One region of the Streptomyces sp. NPDC006235 genome, then DNA from elsewhere that is predicted to be linked to it. Evidence: riboswitches for the same ligand, from Rfam matches in the RefSeq annotation. Region 1 holds a riboswitch; the other holds the start of a gene.
What was found. A riboswitch is a leader RNA that binds a small molecule or an ion and turns the genes downstream of it on or off. The one in region 1 is predicted to bind S-adenosylmethionine.
Positions count from the first base shown of each region.

Region 2: it holds a riboswitch for S-adenosylmethionine, as region 1 does, so the genes downstream of both, ABZ192_RS42290 (aminotransferase class V-fold PLP-dependent enzyme) here and thrC (threonine synthase) in region 1, are expected to answer to the same signal.

Region 1 covers NZ_JBEXSR010000019.1:46,774-50,175, forward strand. Annotated here, with positions in the region: gene ABZ192_RS22540 (trehalose-6-phosphate synthase) at 1-526, opposite strand, end outside; gene ABZ192_RS22545 (glucosyl-3-phosphoglycerate synthase) at 600-1,544, opposite strand; SAM riboswitch class I at 1,700-1,854, shown strand; gene thrC (threonine synthase) at 1,870-3,156, shown strand; gene ABZ192_RS22555 (ubiquitin-like small modifier protein 1) at 3,285-3,402, shown strand, end outside.
Region 2 covers NZ_JBEXSR010000081.1:7,399-10,800, reverse strand. Annotated here, with positions in the region: gene ABZ192_RS42295 (glycerate kinase) at 1-570, shown strand, start outside; gene ABZ192_RS42290 (aminotransferase class V-fold PLP-dependent enzyme) at 525-1,892, opposite strand; SAM riboswitch class IV at 2,023-2,139, opposite strand; gene trpD (anthranilate phosphoribosyltransferase) at 2,216-3,280, opposite strand.

The DNA.
Region 1 (3,402 bases):
ACGGCGTGTGCGAGAAGTGGCCGATCCTCAGGTCCGGCCGCAGCTCGCGGAGCATGCCCGGCACCAGGGTGAGGTGGTAGTCCTGCACCACGACCGCCGCGCCCTGCGCCGCCTCCTCGGCCAGCGCCTCGGCGAACGCCCGGTTGTACGTCTCGTAGGACGCCCACTGGCGTCGGAACTCCGCGTCGAAGACCGGCTCCAGCGGCGTCTGGTAGATCATGTGGTGCACGAACCACAGCACCGAGTTGGCGATGCCGTTGTACGCGTCCGCGTGCACGTCGGCCGGGATGTCCAGCATCCGCACGCCGTCCTCGCCGACGCCCCGCCGGACCGCCTCCCGGTCGCCGTCGGACAGCGCCGAGCACACCCACAGCGCGTCCGCGTCCGAGCCGATCGCGGACAGCCCCGAGACCAGCCCGCCGCCACCCCGCTTGGCGTTCAGCGAACCGTCATCGCCCACCGCGTACGAGACCGGACCGCGGTTGGACGCCACCAGCACCTGTGCAGCACCGTACGTCGAAGCCATACGCCTCAACCTAGCCCGGCCCGGAAACGCTCAAACGTGCGGCCCCGCCCCACCCGGCCGAAAACGACCCCGGTCAGGCCGCTCTCCGCGCCTGGTACTCGGCGATCTCCACCATCGGCGGACGCTCCTCGGTGTCCACGGAGTACGTGCGCGGCTCGAAGCCGTCGCCACCCCGCTCGAACTGCGTCAGGGACGGCCGGATCAGATGCCCGCGGGCCAGCCGCAGCTGGGCCGTGCGGTAGATCGCGGCCGCCATCCGGCCCAGCGCCTGCCCGTCCTGGTGCCGGTGCTTGCGCACGCCGACGTCCACCTGGGCGAGGGCGTCCAGGCCCACCAGGTGCAGCGCGTCGACCAGCATGCCCAGCTCGACGCCGTACCCGACGGGGAACGGCAGCTGCTCCAGCAGCGAGCGCCGGGCCGCGTACTCGCCGCCGAGCGGCTGCACGAACCCGGCCAGCTGCGGCCAGTGCATGTTGAGCAGCGGGCGGGCCATCAGCTCCGTGACCCGGCCGCCCTGCCCGGCCGCCCCGCCGAGGGGACGGTCGTACATGCCCTTCACCAGGGCGACGTCCGGGTCGGTGAGCAGTGGTCCCACGATCCCGGAGACGAAGTCGGACGAGAAGTCCTTCAGGTCCGCGTCGATGAAGCAGACGATGTCCCCGCGCGTGACGAGCAGCGAGCGCCACAGCACCTCGCCCTTGCCCGGTACGGCGGGGATCCGCGGGATGATCTCGTCGCGGTGCACCACCGTCGCGCCCGCGGCGGCGGCCACCTCCGACGTGCGGTCGGTCGACCCCGAGTCGACGACGACCAGCTCGTCGACGAGCGGGACCTGCCGCATCAGGTCGTGACGGATGATCGCGGCGATGTCACCGACCGTCTCCTCCTCGTTGAGCGCGGGCAGCACCACACTCACCGTCTGGCCCGTGCGCTGCTTGGCGGCCAGGATCTGGTGGAGCGGACGATCGGTCGCTGACCAGGAACGGGTGCTCAGCCAGCGCTCGACTTCTTCCAGCACCGTGGCGGCTCCTCTGCGTACTCTCGGCGGGACGGACTGTGACCCATCTCGCGGTTCGGACGACTATCTCAACTGTCCTGGTCGTCGGTTACAGTCTTGAACAACGCGGATGACCATCGCATGTCCGGGGTCAACCGTTGTTTACAACCGAATACAGCTCATCCAGAGGGGCAGAGGGATACGGCCCGATGAAGCCCCGGCAACCCTCCAGCCGACACTCGTAGGTCACTGTCGACCGCTCCGCGAGGTCCCGGCTCGGGAAGGTGCCAAATCCGTCTCACGGCGAGATGCGTCGTGAGGAAGATGAGGAAGGGCCTCGCCTCACATGGCTGTGCAGACTGTTGCAAGCACCACCGACTCCACCGTAGACCTCGGTCCCGCCGCGGCGCTGAGCTGCCGCGAGTGCGGTCACCGCGTACCCCTCGGCCCGGTCTTCGCGTGCGAGGAGTGTTTCGGTCCGCTGGAGATCGCCTACGACTTCTCGGCCTACGACACCGAGGAACTGCGCAAGAAGATCGAAGCGGGACCCGCGAACATCTGGCGCTACGCCCCGCTGCTGCCGGTCCCGGCCGACGTGGCGACCAAGCCGAACATCAACCCGGGCTGGACCCAGCTCGTCAAGGCCGACAACCTCGCGCGCGAGCTCGGCGTCGAGACGGGCAAGCTCTTCATCAAGGACGACTCCGGCAACCCGACGCACTCCTTCAAGGACCGGGTCGTCGCCCAGGCCCTGGAGGCCGCCCGCGCCTTCGGCTTCACCACGCTGTCCTGCTCCTCCACCGGCAACCTCGCCGGCGCCGTGGGCGCCGCGGCGGCCCGCGCCGGCTTCCGCTCCTGCGTGTTCATCCCGCACGACCTGGAGCAGGGCAAGGTCGTCATGGCCGCGGTCTACGGCGGCGAGCTCGTCGGCATCGAGGGCAACTACGACGACGTGAACCGCTTCTGCTCCGAGCTGATCGGCGACCCGGCCGGCGAGGGCTGGGGCTTCGTCAACGTCAACCTCCGGCCGTACTACGCGGAGGGCTCCAAGACCCTGGCGTACGAGATCTGCGAGCAGCTCGGCTGGCAGCTGCCGGACCAGATCGTGGTGCCGATCGCCTCCGGCTCACAGCTCACGAAGATCGACAAGGGCCTGCAGGAGCTGATCAAGCTCGGGCTGGTCGAGGACAAGCCGTACAAGATCTTCGGCGCGCAGGCCGAGGGCTGCTCGCCGGTGTCGACGGCGTACAAGGCCGGCCACGACGTCGTACGCCCCCAGAAGCCGGACACGATCGCCAAGTCGCTGGCGATCGGCAACCCGGCGGACGGGCCGTACGTGCTCGACATCGCGCGGCGTACGGGCGGTGCGGTGGAGGACGTCGACGACGAGCAGGTCGTCGAGGCGATCAAGATCCTCGCCCGGACCGAGGGCATCTTCGCGGAGACCGCCGGTGGTGTGACCGTGGGTGTGGCGAAGAAGCTCGTCGAGAACGGGGTGCTCGACCCGTCGAAGACGACCGTGGTGCTGAACACGGGGGATGGTCTGAAGACGCTGGATGCGGTGGCCGGGACCGGGCTTACTGCGACCATTCGTCCCAACCTTGATTCGTTCCGTGAGGCTGGGCTCGTCTGATCGTTGTCTGCTGCGGGCCGGTGGGGGTTGGTCGCGCCCACGCGGCGGAGCCGCACATCGACACAGCCCCGCGCCCCTGGGGCGCGCCCCAGCCGTAGCTGCAAAACAAAACCGGAGGTCACATCCCGATGAGCGTCACCGTTCGCATCCCCACCATCCTGCGTACCTACACCGGCGGGCAGGCCGAGGTCGCCGCCGAGGGTGCGACCCTCGGCGAGGTCATCGCCGATCTGGAGAAGAACCACA
Region 2 (3,402 bases), on a different contig from region 1:
AAGGGCGCGACGCCCGAGCAGGTCGAGCAGCTGTCGGACGGGCTGGAGAACTGGGCCTTCGTCCTCACCCGTGACGTCGCCGTCCCGGACACCAACCTCCGGTACGGCCCCGGAACCGGAGCCTCCGGCGGGCTGGGCGCCGGCCTCGCCGCCCTCGGCGCCCGTCTCCTGCCCCGCTTCGACGTGCTGCTGGACCACCTCGACCTGGACGCCCGGCTGGCCGGCGCCGACCTGGTGATCACCGCCGAGGGCGCCCTGGACCACCAGACGCCCCGCGGCAAGGTCCCCGCCGAGGTGGCCCGCAGGGCCAAGCTCCACGGCCGCCCGGTCCTGGCCCTGGCGGGCACGCTCGGCGAGGGCGCGCACGAGGTGCCGGGCGTGGACGCCTGCCACGGCATCCTGCCCGCCCCGATGGAACTGGCCGAGGCATTGCTGCGCGCGAGCGAACTGCTCACCGACGCCACGGAACGCGCCCTGCGGATGATCGTCCTCGGCACGCGGCTACCCCTGACCCCCGAGGCGGTTCAGGCGGACGTGTCCGGCACGCAACGCCCGTCCTCCGTGCGGTAGTTCCACCGCGCCCCGTCCGTCACGAGCTCCCGCACGGCCCGTACGAACCGCTCCACGTGCTCGTCCGGCGTGCCCGCGCCGAAGCTGACCCGGATGGCGTTGAGGGACTTCTCGCCGGGAGCCGCCTCCGGCGACCCGCACTCGCCCTGCGTCTGCGGGTCGCTGCCAAGCAGCGTGCGCACCAGCGGGTGGGCGCAGAACAGCCCGTCCCGGACGCCGATGCCGTACTCGGCGGAGAGCGCGGCGGCGAAGTGCGAGCTGTTCCAGCCCTCGACGACGAAGGAGAGCACACCGACGCGCGGGGCGTCGTCCCCGAAGAGGGACAGGAACCGCACCTGGGGGACGTCGGCGAGCCCCTCCCGCACCTTGGCGACCAGGTACTGCTCGCGGGCGACGAGCGTGTCGAAGCCGGCCTCCGTCAGCGCCTTGCAGGCGGAGGCGACGGCGTAGGCGCCGATGACGTTGGGCGAACCGGCCTCGTGACGGGCGGCGCTGTCGTGCCACTCCACGTCCACTCCCCCGTCCGTGTGCCGGGTGACCTTGCGGCTGGCGCCGCCGCCCGCGAGGTACGGCTCGGCCTCGCGCAGCCAGTCGGCCCGTCCGGCCAGCACCCCGGAGCCGAACGGCGCGTACAGCTTGTGCCCGGAGAAGGCGACCCAGTCGACGCCGAGGCCGGCGACGGACACGGGGTGGTGCGGGGCCAGCTGGGCGGCGTCGAGCACGATCCGGGCGCCGTGCGCGTGCGCGGCCGCCGCGAGCTCCCGTACGGGCCACAGCTCGCCGGTGACGTTGGAGGCGCCGGTGACGCAGACGAGGGCCGGGCCGTGCGGGTCCCTCGCGGCGAGGGCGCGCTCCAGGGTCTCGACGGCCTGGCGGGGGCTGCGCGGGGCGTCGAGGTACGTGACGCGGGCCTCGCGCCAGGGCAGCAGGGAGGCGTGGTGCTCGGTCTCGAAGACGAAGACCTGGCAGCCGGCCGGGAGCGCGGCGGCGAGGAGGTTGAGGGAGTCGGTGGTGGACCGGGTGAAGACCACCTGGTCACCGTCCCTGCAGTCGAGGAACTCCGCGACCGTCCGGCGGGCGTTCTCGAACAGGTCGGTCGACAGCTGGGACAGGTACCCGGCACCGCGGTGGACGCTGCCGTAGTACGGCGCGTAGGCGGCGACGTCGTCCCAGACCCGCTGGAGCGCCGGGGCGCTGGCGGCGTAGTCGAGCGCGGCGTAGGTGACCTCACCACCGGTGACGAGCGGAACGGTGACGTCCGCACCCAGAACGGGCAGCGGGGCACAAACGGACGAGGCGGCGGCAACGGTGGAGACGGACATGGCGGAACTCCCGTGAAGTCAGGTGGAATCCGCCCGCGAGCACGTGGCTCAAGCGGGGGTGAAGGAAAGAGGGGTGCGGAGGCGGGGCTCTGCGGCCCTATCGCATTCGCTGGTTCACGAGAGACTCCTCGTCACGCGCTTGCCACAGACCTCGCTGCCTGCGGCCTGGTCTTCACCCGGGGCACCCCGCCACGGACGGAGGGTTGCCGGACAGTCGGCCGGGGCCTCATGACTGTCACTCATGACCTGGAAAGGAACCTACGAGAACGATCGAGGTCCCGCAACCCGCGTCCGGATTGCGGGACACCGGCGTCAGAAAGGCCCTACGCGTTGCTCGCCGCCACCCACCGCTCCAGGGTCCGCTTGGCGGCCCCGGAGTCGATCGACACGGCCGCCTTCGCCATGCCGGCGCTGATCTGCTCGGCCAGGGTTCCCGGGCCGGGTTCGAGGGCCACCAGCGCCGCCGCCGAGTTCAGCAGGACCGCGTCGCGCACCGGGCCCGGCTCGCCGTCCAGCAGACGGCGGGCGACCTCCGCGTTGTAGGAGGCGTCCGCGCCGCGCAGGGCCTCCACGGGGACGAGTTCGAGGCCCACGTCGCGCGGGTCGAAGGCCTCCTCGGTCACCTTGCCGTCGCGGACGACCCACACTCTGGACGTGGCGGTGGTGGTCAGTTCGTCGAGGCCGTCGTCGCCCCGGAAGACCAGGGACGAGTGGCCGCGTTCGGCGAAGACGCCCGCGACGATCGGTGCCATGCGCGGATCCGCGACACCGACGGCCTGAGCACGTACCTTCGCGGGATTGGTCAGCGGACCGAGGACGTTGAAGATCGTCCGGACGCCCAACTGGCCGCGCGCCGCGCCCGCGTGGCGCATCGCCGGGTGGAACTTGGCCGCGAAGCAGAAGGTGATCCCCGCGTCCTCGGCGACCTGGGCCACCCGGTGCGTCGGCAGTTCCAGATTGACGCCGAGCTTCTCCAGTACGTCCGACGCGCCGGACGCCGACGACGCCGCGCGGTTGCCGTGCTTGACGACCTTCGCGCCCGTGCCGGCGATGACGATCGCGGACATCGTGGAGATGTTGACGGTCTTCGCCCCGTCGCCGCCCGTGCCGACGATGTCGACGGCCGGGCCCGGCACCTCGATCACGTTCGCGTGCTCGTACATCGCGCGGACGAACCCGGCGATCTCCTCGACGGTCTCGCCCTTGGCCCGCAGCGCCACCACGAGTCCGGCGATCTGGGCGTCCGTCGCCTCGCCGCGCATGATCAGGTCCATCGCCCACGCGGTGTCGTCGGCGGTCAGGTCCCTGCCGTCCAGCAGACCGTTCAACAGCAGGGGCCAGGAGCGGCCCGCCGCGGTGTCGCCTCCAGCGGGGGTCACAGCGCTCATAAGCCGCTCCAGGGTCAGGCGTCCCGCACTACGGGACGAGAGTCTCAACGAGGTCCACCCTATCCAGCCACGGGGCACCGCGAAGGGCCCCGTCCGAACACCGGACGGGGCCCTTCAGTGGC